Regions from separate parts of the Lysinibacillus sp. CNPSo 3705 genome, predicted to be linked through region 2. Evidence: predicted binding sites of a transcription regulator. Region 2 holds the regulator's gene; each other region holds the start of a gene.
What was found. Region 2 encodes LexA, which represses DNA repair genes until DNA is damaged. Its sites were predicted from a motif close to CGAACATATGTTCG; they were not measured.
Positions count from the first base shown of each region.

Region 1: the regulator LexA is predicted to act here: its motif matches at 1,389-1,402, upstream of PVA17_RS10095 (DUF6434 domain-containing protein).
Region 3: the regulator LexA is predicted to act here: its motif matches at 1,878-1,891, upstream of PVA17_RS05540 (carbohydrate kinase).

Region 1 is NZ_JAQZSD010000018.1:63,315-66,602, reverse strand. Features, by position in the region: gene PVA17_RS10100 (acyl-phosphate glycerol 3-phosphate acyltransferase) at 357-587, opposite strand; gene PVA17_RS10095 (DUF6434 domain-containing protein) at 805-1,353, opposite strand; partial or broken gene PVA17_RS10090 (MFS transporter) at 1,530-2,694, opposite strand; gene PVA17_RS10085 (TetR/AcrR family transcriptional regulator) at 2,864-3,288, shown strand, end outside.
Region 2 is NZ_JAQZSD010000007.1:78,674-81,961, forward strand. Features, by position in the region: gene PVA17_RS04485 (YneB family resolvase-like protein) at 73-750, opposite strand; gene yneA (cell division suppressor protein YneA) at 747-1,058, opposite strand; gene lexA (transcriptional repressor LexA) at 1,221-1,838, shown strand; gene PVA17_RS04500 (gamma-glutamyl-gamma-aminobutyrate hydrolase family protein) at 2,015-2,737, opposite strand; gene PVA17_RS04505 (prepilin peptidase) at 2,801-3,288, opposite strand, start outside.
Region 3 is NZ_JAQZSD010000008.1:196,153-199,440, reverse strand. Features, by position in the region: gene PVA17_RS05545 (pseudouridine-5'-phosphate glycosidase) at 1-749, opposite strand, end outside; gene PVA17_RS05540 (carbohydrate kinase) at 754-1,845, opposite strand; gene PVA17_RS05535 (hypothetical protein) at 2,020-2,250, shown strand; gene PVA17_RS05530 (MFS transporter) at 2,311-3,288, opposite strand, start outside.

The DNA of each region.
Region 1 (3,288 bases), on a different contig from region 2:
ATTGAATACGCACACTAATCTTCTACTGATAAATTTTTTTATAATCTTTATTTATAGAGATAATGGATGTAAATCCGTTTTTCCGTATTAGTACTACTTGGATTCTCTCATAACATCGCAATTCCTTGCCACAATTTTCCAGAGGATAATGAGCCACACTTTTTTCACAAATATCGTAAATTAAACGGTATTCTTATTTTTTCCCAAATAATTGTGGGGGCCATTTTCTAAATTGGAGGATTTAGAGTTTTGACTTCTACTATCAGTAATAACTTTAACAATATGACAATAAAGACTTCAAAAAAAAAACACGTGTATCCATTAGATAAACTAAAGAATACACGTGTTGTTATTGCTTACATTTGTCCAGAACGAATTTTCTTGACGATACTAAATGTTGTGTAGGCAGCGGCCGGTGCAAGCACTACAATAAAAATAAGCCAAACCGTTAAGTTGTCCGTCGCTTTTAATGTGTCATAATTGGAGATAACAAACATAATTAGTCCAAATAATAATAAATAGCTCAGCACATTGGGAAAAATAACGATTAAACGCAATAGTGCTGGTGGCATCTTTTGCTGATTCATATAAAACCACTCCCCTTTAATCAATTATACAAAAATTAACTATTAATCGCATTATAATTCTTCTATATTCCAAATTTCCATTCTAACTATTACTAACTTGAAAGGCAGAGACTACTTAATTATATGGTCTGTTTTCTTAAATTACCTACTAATAGAGAATGACGTATTAGTTTCGCTAGTTTGCATGCTAATTCCACTCGTTGAAAATTATCTCAACTTAATTTTCAGGTATATATTTGTTACTTCCAGGGAGTTTCTTAATTTTATGCCAAGCTTCAATTGCTGCTGCACGACTTTTCCCTTTATTTTTTGAATCAGAGAAAAAGTCACGAATGAATTGATTGTATTCAAACTGAGGTGGAATTTTTTTCTGGTGTGATGGGTCTTTTTTGCGTTTTTCTTCTTCATACCAAGCGTCCACAACATCACGATACGTTTTTCCAATATTGTTTTTAATGTAGTTTTGGATATAGGTAGAAAAATGAAACTTTGGAATTACCTTCTTGAAAAATGCTCTCACATCTTGACTACAACGATGATTTTCCGTAATGACTGTATCAAGACTTAATTCACTAGCTTTTGAATTTCTTTGTGGTTTTTTTATCTTTCCTGTCCGAAGAAAAGTTTCAATTCTATCAGAAATCTCAATCTTAGAGCCCGACGCGCTTATGCCATTATCTCTACAAAATAATTGCAATTCTTCTTTTAACCAATAAAAATTCAAAAAATCTTGACTACTAATTTCTTTTGTAAGAATAGGTCTCATGCATAACACTCCTTATATGTACACATCCATATTATAGAACATTTGCTCGTAAATGTAAGCAAATTTTTATTAAAAAGAGCAACAAACATTACGAAAACAGCCAATTGTAAAAACATAGAGCCTTGCTACAGTTTATTGTAGTAAGGCTCTTAAAATGTTCTTTGAATGCTTAATCATTATGCTTGTTGTTTAAACTTATTTTTAGCTGGCACAAATAGAGTTAACACAAATGCGATGATCACTAAGATTGTCATGAAATAATAGGCATCACTTGAACCTAAAATTGAAGCAAGTGTACGAATACCTTCAGCCGTAGCATTTGGTGTTTCTACTAGCAATGTTTTCGCATGGTTTGTCGTTTGTGCTGTGAAAATTGTAATAACGACAGCAGATCCAATTGCGCCTGCGATTTGACGTAATGTATTATTCACTGCTGTACCATGTGTAACAAGTTTCTTCGGTAAGGCATTTAAACCAGCTGTATTTAATGGCATTGTGATAAAACTTAACCCTATACGTAGGAAAATAGTACGTATCATGATAAAGCTATAGGTTGTTGTTGCTGATAAATCCGTTACAACCCACATTGACGGAATGACAAAAATCAAACCGATAATAAATAACGGCTTTGCTCCAAAGCGGTCATACATTTTTCCTGTCACTGGAGACATAAAGGCATTTACAAGTGCACCCGGTAATAATAATAAACCAGCATCTAAAGCTGTAAACCCTCTTCCGTTTTGTAAATATATTGGTAATAAAATCATATCCGCATACATCATCATTGTAACAATAATGTTGATGATAGACGTGAGTGTAAATAATTTATTGTTAAAAACGGATAAGTTAAGAAGTGGATCAGATGATTTCATTTGACGAAGACAAAACATTGCCGTAGTCAGTATCCCTACAAGTATAGTACTTATTACAACTTTATCATCCCAGCCATGGCTTCCTGCATTACTAAAACCATACAAAATAAGACCAAAGCCAATTGTTGATAAAATAACACTGATACCATCTAACTTTTCCTTTGAGGTTTCTGAAACATTCATTAAATATTTCATTGCCATAAATAAAATAATCACGACAAATGGAATGATGCCGATAAATAACCAACGCTGTTGAGAAGCGTTTCATTAAGTATGCTGTAATAGGGACTAGCACCCCGTTTACTAACATAAAACCAGTAGCTAACCACTGAACGGTTGTCGCAGAAACAGAAAATACGTCCATTAAATTACTTAATGCAACGTTTAACAGCGTTTGATTTAGTGTAGATAAAAAACACCCAAAAATTAAAACTGTTAATAGCACTTTTTTATTGATCGATTCCGACATGACATTCTTCCTCTTTCTACTTGTTTTATTAACACTATGTCAATAAAATAGATAATAACACGTTTATTTTTTGATTCCTATTTACAATTTTTTAAGAACTGTCAATTAAACAACAAAGTTAAAAATACTATTCATTAAATTTGTATTTAATAGATAAAGGAGAATTAAATTGACCACACACAAAAAGCAAGACCCACGAGCTATTCGCTCTAAACGGGTATTTAAAGAAGCTGTCGTAGATATATTAATCGAAAACCCAGATATTTCGAAACTTACAGTACAAAAAATAGCCCAACGTGCAGAGCTAAATCGAGCAACATTTTATTTACATTTTATAGATATTAATGATTTATTAAAGCAAGTAGTTTACGATATGTTCGACGACTTGTTGTCGGAGATCTCTCCTTCTTTACAAATTGATAATTTAAATAATCAAGAACAATTAATTACATTTTTAGATTACTTTTATAAGCACAGAAAAATTTTAGCTGTTTTATTTGAGCACCCTGGTTTCATTAAAAAAATGCATAGGACATTAAAGGATTTGATTGTCATCCAACGTAAAAGTGAAGGAGCTAATACAACTCTATCTAT
Region 2 (3,288 bases):
GGGTCTAGCCGTCACTTTGGAACTTAACCTTTAAAAATTAAAAAATCAGCGGGACGATAAAAACCCCACTGATTAATACGTTACTTTATTTTGCCCGCTTCCCTCTTGATGTTCCCGATATCTCCTATGGACTGTAGCTTTGCTTACTTCAAAGCCTAAACCTCTAAGCGTCATGGCGATTTCCTCAAAGGTGAAGCCTCGATTACGTAGGTTGACAATTTCGTCTATAGGAACATCCTTACGTTCTTGACCATTTGGATTTCCACGGTTAGATAAATTGTTTTCAGGGCGATAGCCATTTTCAACGGCACGACGCATGCCACGCCGTATTTTAGCATTATGGATTCTACGCTGGTACTCCTCTACGATTGCTAAAATTTCTAAGAGCATCGTATCCATTTCATTTAATTGTATAGGTCCCTCGTCTCGCATAGAAAAAACATTAGTTTCAGTTTTCTGCAATAAATGTAATACTGCCATTCGAGCATTTCCACGTCCTAAGCGTGTTTCATCCTGTACAAATAATGCTTCTATTTCTTTTTCTTTAATGAAATCAAGCATTTCTAGTAAACCTTCACGTTCCACATCATAACCACTATGCTTGTCCTTAAAAACATGCTTAACTTCGTAGCCCTGTTCTTTAGCATAGCGCATCAACTCCTCCTGCTGACGCTCTAACGAGGAACTTTGTGTCTCTTTTTCTGTACTCACACGGCAATAGACAATGGCCGATTGTTGATTCATTTTCATTTGTCGTTTCTCGCAATTTCAATTGAATTTATAGGGGATGGGTCACCCACTACTGGAATCACTAGGGATTTACCTGCAATAATTTGTGCGTTCGATAATTCATTTTCTGTTTTCACAAGCTTAATCCATTCATCCGTTTTCATTTTACCACGGTATTGATCGGCTAACGACCATAAGCTATCACCATGTGCGATTTCAATTTCTGTGTACGTTACATCGCCTGGGTCTGTTATAAAAAGGTATGCCGCAAAAAGCAAACAAGCTCCTAATAAAGTTGTAATATGTGGATTTTTCTTTAACCAGTTCATGTTTAAAACCCCTTTTCCAGAATGTTTGTTCGGAATATATGTTCTCATATTAATACGAACAAACGTTTTTGTCAAACACTTTTCGAACCTATGTTTGCTTAAGTGTTCGCATTCTGTTATACTACTAATTAGTAAAATGATTAAAAAAAGAGGTGAGCAATTATGAAAAAAGTTTCGAAAAGACAAGAGGCCATATTAGAGTTCATTAAAGAAGAAGTACGAGCAAAGGGGTATCCACCATCTGTACGTGAGATTGGGGAGGCAGTTGGACTTGCTTCAAGCTCAACAGTTCATGGGCATTTAGCTCGTTTAGAACAAAAAGGCTTGATTCGACGCGATCCAACTAAACCACGTGCTATTGAAATTTTAGAGCCAGAGGATTCTATCCAAAAGCAACATGTTATTCATGTCCCATTAGTTGGGAAGGTTACTGCAGGTTCTCCAATAACTGCTGTTGAAAATATCGATGAATATTTCCCACTCCCAGATATTTATGGTACAAGTGAAGATCAATTATTTATGCTTGAAATTATGGGTGAATCAATGATTGAAGCTGGCATTTTAGACGGAGATTTAGTTATTGTTAAACAAAAAGCAACAGCTGATAATGGTGATATTGTCGTAGCAATGACTGAAGAGAATGAAGCAACTGTAAAGCGTTTCTTTAAGGAAAAAAGTCATTTTCGTTTACAGCCTGAAAACTCAACAATGGAGCCAATTATCGTAGATCAAGTTTCTATTTTAGGGCATGTTGTAGGTCTATATCGTCGTGTACATTAAAAGTATCTCAATATTAAAGTATAAAAGGAGGTTATTATGTTCACAAATGGGCATATACCTCTTTTTCTTATCTTTTAAGTGTTATTTTAATCACCTAAAAAAGAACCCACTTGAAAATGGATTCCTTATACCTAGCAATGTATTCATGTTCATCACCAAGGATATCTTAGTAAAGTTTATGCCTCTACCTTAAATTTCAAACTTGCCTTTACAAATGCAGCAAATAGTTTCTTTGATACTTCATCTCCTGCAATAGCTAACTCTTCAGGATGCCATTGAACTGCTAAACAAAATGGTAAATCATCATGCACTACCGCTTCAACGATACCATCACTTGATTTTGCTACCACTTTCAACTTTTCTGCTACTACATTTATTGCCTGATGATGAAATGAATTCACAGCAATTTTTTCTTCCTCAATAATCGCTTCTAATAATGTATCAGGTGATAGGTTAACATAATGTGTTGTAACACCCCTTGCTGCTTGTTGCACATGCTTTATTAATTTTTTACTATGATACTCACTTTCAATATCCTGATAGACTGTGCCTCCAAATGCAACATTTAGTATTTGAAGCCCTCGACAAATTCCGAGAATCGGCATTTTCCGAATAGAGGCTGCATGAATTAAAGCAAGCTCCACTGCATCTCGTTCAGGATGAACCTTCCCTAATTTTGGTGTAGGTTCTGCGTCAAAGAGGAATGGATGTACATCATAGCCACCCGATAGTAATAATCCGTCCGTTAACGATAAAATTTGTGCTACATCCTCTTCAACGCCAATTGGAATTATTAGTGGAACTCCCCCTGCTTCCATTATACTTTTGCTATAAGCAGCATTTAATCTTGAGGACAAATCATCCTCCGCAAAAGCCGTTATTCCGATAATTGGTTTCATCCTATCCCCTCCATGATCTTTAGCTTGCATTCACTGCCTGTGAAAGAATCCGTCAATGATTACTTACCAAAACCCAAGATACCAATTCATCAACGCATCCCCATAGAAATAGATGATAATAGCTGCGAGAGCAATAGAAGGTCCGAATGGTATAGGCGTTTTCCTTCCCTGTCCACGTATCTTCAATACAATGATGCCAACAATCATGCCAATTACTGCCGCTACAAAAAGCGTCAAAATAGTATGTATTGTCCCGAGTACGAGACCAAGTAAAAAGAATAATTTAATATCGCCACCACCCATTCCACCTCTTGATAGAACAGCTATACAATATAATATGCCAAAACCTACGACAGCACCAACTATACTATCCCACCAAGGAGACAATGGAGAGATCACGCGTCCAAAAACTAGCAATGGTAAAAAGAATAATAGCACCTTATCGGGAATAAGCATATACGCAAAATCCGATACAACAATAATGACTACTAATGAAATTAATAATAGCGCCACAAAAAATTCTGCACTAAAGCCTAATTGCCAATAAGCAA
Region 3 (3,288 bases), on a different contig from region 2:
ACCAAAGCTTTTTCAATGATTCCTGTAATGAATGCATTCTCAAGAGCTTCAGTCTCTGGAATTGGATTAGCAATAACAGCTCCACCTTTTAAGCCTAATTGCCATTTGGCACGTAGCATTTCTGCCACTTCTTCTGGCGTATCAATCTTGAAGTTTACAGCAAAACCACTTTGGCGTGTATAGAATGCTGGTAGCTCATCAGTACCGTATCCAACAACTGGTACACCTTTTGTTTCAAGATATTCTAAAGTTAAACCAATATCTAAAATTGATTTAGCCCCCGCACAAATTACAGCAACATTTGTTTGCGCTAATTCTTCTAAATCCGCTGAAATATCCATTGTTGTTTCTGCACCACGGTGTACGCCACCGATACCGCCAGTTACAAAAATTTCAATATTAGCTAGCTCAGCACAAATCATTGTTGCTGCTACAGTCGTCGCTCCTAATTTTTTTGTTGCTAAAAGATAGCCTAAGTCACGACGAGATGCTTTTGCTACGCCTTGAGCATTACCGAACATTTCAAGTTCTTCATCTGATAATCCAATTTTAATTTTACCATCGATTAAAGCTATTGTTGCTGGTACTGCACCATTATCTCGAACAATTTGTTCTACTTCACGTGCTGTTTGAACATTTTGTGGATATGGCATTCCGTGAGAAATAATTGTTGATTCTAATGCTACGATTGGTAAGCCTTTTGCTTGTCCTGCTTTTACTTCTTCTGATAATACGATGAATTCTTTCATGTTGTTATTCCTCCATTTCATTGTTTAACAAATCAACTGATAGCTCAGGTCTTACTGTATATGGGGATGCAAGCGTATTTTTGGCATTCGTTAAGCCTGCATCAATACATGTTGCAAAGGATTGCCCAGTAAGCCAGCTGTGGATTACAGCACTTACAAAGGCGTCCCCGGCACCTGTCACATCTTCAATTTTTTCTATAGCTTTCGCCGCGTAATTGCTTGGCTTCGTTGTAACGGAAGCTGCATACACACCCTTGCTACCCGCTGTAATAATTACGTGGTCAGCACCTAATGTAAGAAGTTGCTGTAAAGCCTTTTCATAATGCACAGCGTTTTCGATTTTATGACCAACAATCGTCTCTGCCTCATCTGTGTTACAAATAAACCATGTTACACCTTGCAACGTATCAGGTAATCGATTCATTTTTGGCGAAGATACCGGTACGATGACAAACGGAATGTCACGGGCAATTGCAACCTGCTGTATGTAAGCCACTGTTTCCTTTGGACAGTTCAAGTCCATAATAAAGCAGCCTGCGTTCATGAGCATTGCCTCATGTTTTTTTAGCAAACTTGGCAATAAAAGATCATATACTTCCATATTCGCTACCGCTAATGCTAGCTCGCCCTGCTCATCCATAATCGCGGTATAGGAACCAGTCGAAGCGTCTGGTAACTGCTCCACATAACGTAAATTCATAAATGGCTCCGAAGCTTCTTGGATCACTTGCCAATCAGCATCTTTGCCGGCAGTAGTCAGCAATGTTACTTGATGATTTAATCTGCCTAAGTTTTCAGCAATGTTTCGTCCAACACCCCCTACACTAAATGAAGAGCTTGCAGGATTAGATGTACCGAACTGGACATTCCCCTTCACATGAAATTTTCGGTCAAGATTGGCTCCACCGATACAAATGATTTCATTTTCCTCAGGTAAAATATACGCACGGCCTACAATTTTCCCCTGTTTCGTCAAGCTCGATACTAAATTAGCAAGGACTGGTCGAGACAGATTCATTTTATCGGCCATCTCTTGTTGAGACATAAACGGATTCTGGCGAATTAATGCAAGGACCGCCTGTTCTCTTTCATTCATAGCATCACCTTTTGTTATATTTGTTTACATTATAAACTTTTGTTTGGGTGGTGTCAAAAATTTTTTAATGAAAAAAGTTGAAACCGATACGATATTGGCTTCAACCTTATGTTGCGATAGCTATTACTTTAATGAAATTAAGGTGTCAGGTGGTACGAAAGCGAAGCTGTCACTATGCAACAGCAACAAATGTTTTCTATACGTGAAATCGATAGCTGCGGAAATTCGGGTTTTGCTGCGTTCTTTGCTCTGTTAGCGGCGAAACTTTTTGCTTTAGCGGCGGTCTTCCTTTCGTTTGCGGCGCAACTTTATACTTTAGCAGCGTTCTTCCTTTCATTTGCGGCGCAACTTTATACTTTAGCGGCGTTCTTTCTTACGTTTGCGGCGCATATCAATATTAGCTGACAAAATTTTGAGAACCGACGATAGTCAATAGTATCGCCCTAAGCAAAGCCAGTAGCTAGTTCAAATATTGGCATGATGGGGTGTTTGTTTTTTCACGATGATGACAAATAAACTTGCCAATGCACAGAACATTCCAGCAAGGAAAAAGGCCCAACTATATGAATTAAAAAACTTATAAATGAGGCCTCCACCATAGGCAGCAACTGCAGCTCCTGCTTGATGTGATGCGAAAATCCACCCATAAATAATGCCACTTTTATTCGTACCAAAAATTTGTCTAGAAATACTAATCGTTGGAGGTACTGTAGCAATCCAATCTAATCCATAAAATATTGTAAAGATTGTCAGTAAAGTTAGCGACCCTTGCATTAATGCATACGGGAGTAAAAGCAGAGCCATTCCTCTTAAAAGGTAATACCAAAACAATAACCATCGATTATCAAAACGATCAGACAGCCACCCGGATAAAGTAGTACCTACAAGGTTAAACACTCCCATAAAGGAAAGAAAGGATGCAGCGGTTACTAAAGGGACACCAAAGCTAATACAGTAAGAAACAAAATGAGTACCAACTAACCCACTAGTTGACAGTCCACAAATAAAAAAACTTCCCGCTAATAGCCAAAATTCTTTCTTCCTTATTGCCTCAAATAAACCATTAAAAGCAATACTAATCGGATTTTTCTTATGATTCTCTTGTTGCACTTCTAGATCTTCTTCCAGTCCATAAGGAAGAATCCCTATATCCTGTGGTTTATTTTTCATAAATATTGAAATGGTGATGAACATAACAATACTTAGAATAAGCATTAAACCAATCGCCCATCGCCAGGAATAATTTTCAATCATAATCGCCAATAATGGTAAGAGAATTAACTGCCCTGTTGCAGTACTCGCCGTTAAAATCCCTACTGCCAATCCTCTACTTTTCACAAACCAACGATTAGCTACATAAGGACTTAACACCGTTAAAAAAAGACTTGCTCCTAAACCAATAATTCCGCCCCATATAACGATTAACTGCCATGATTGAGTCAT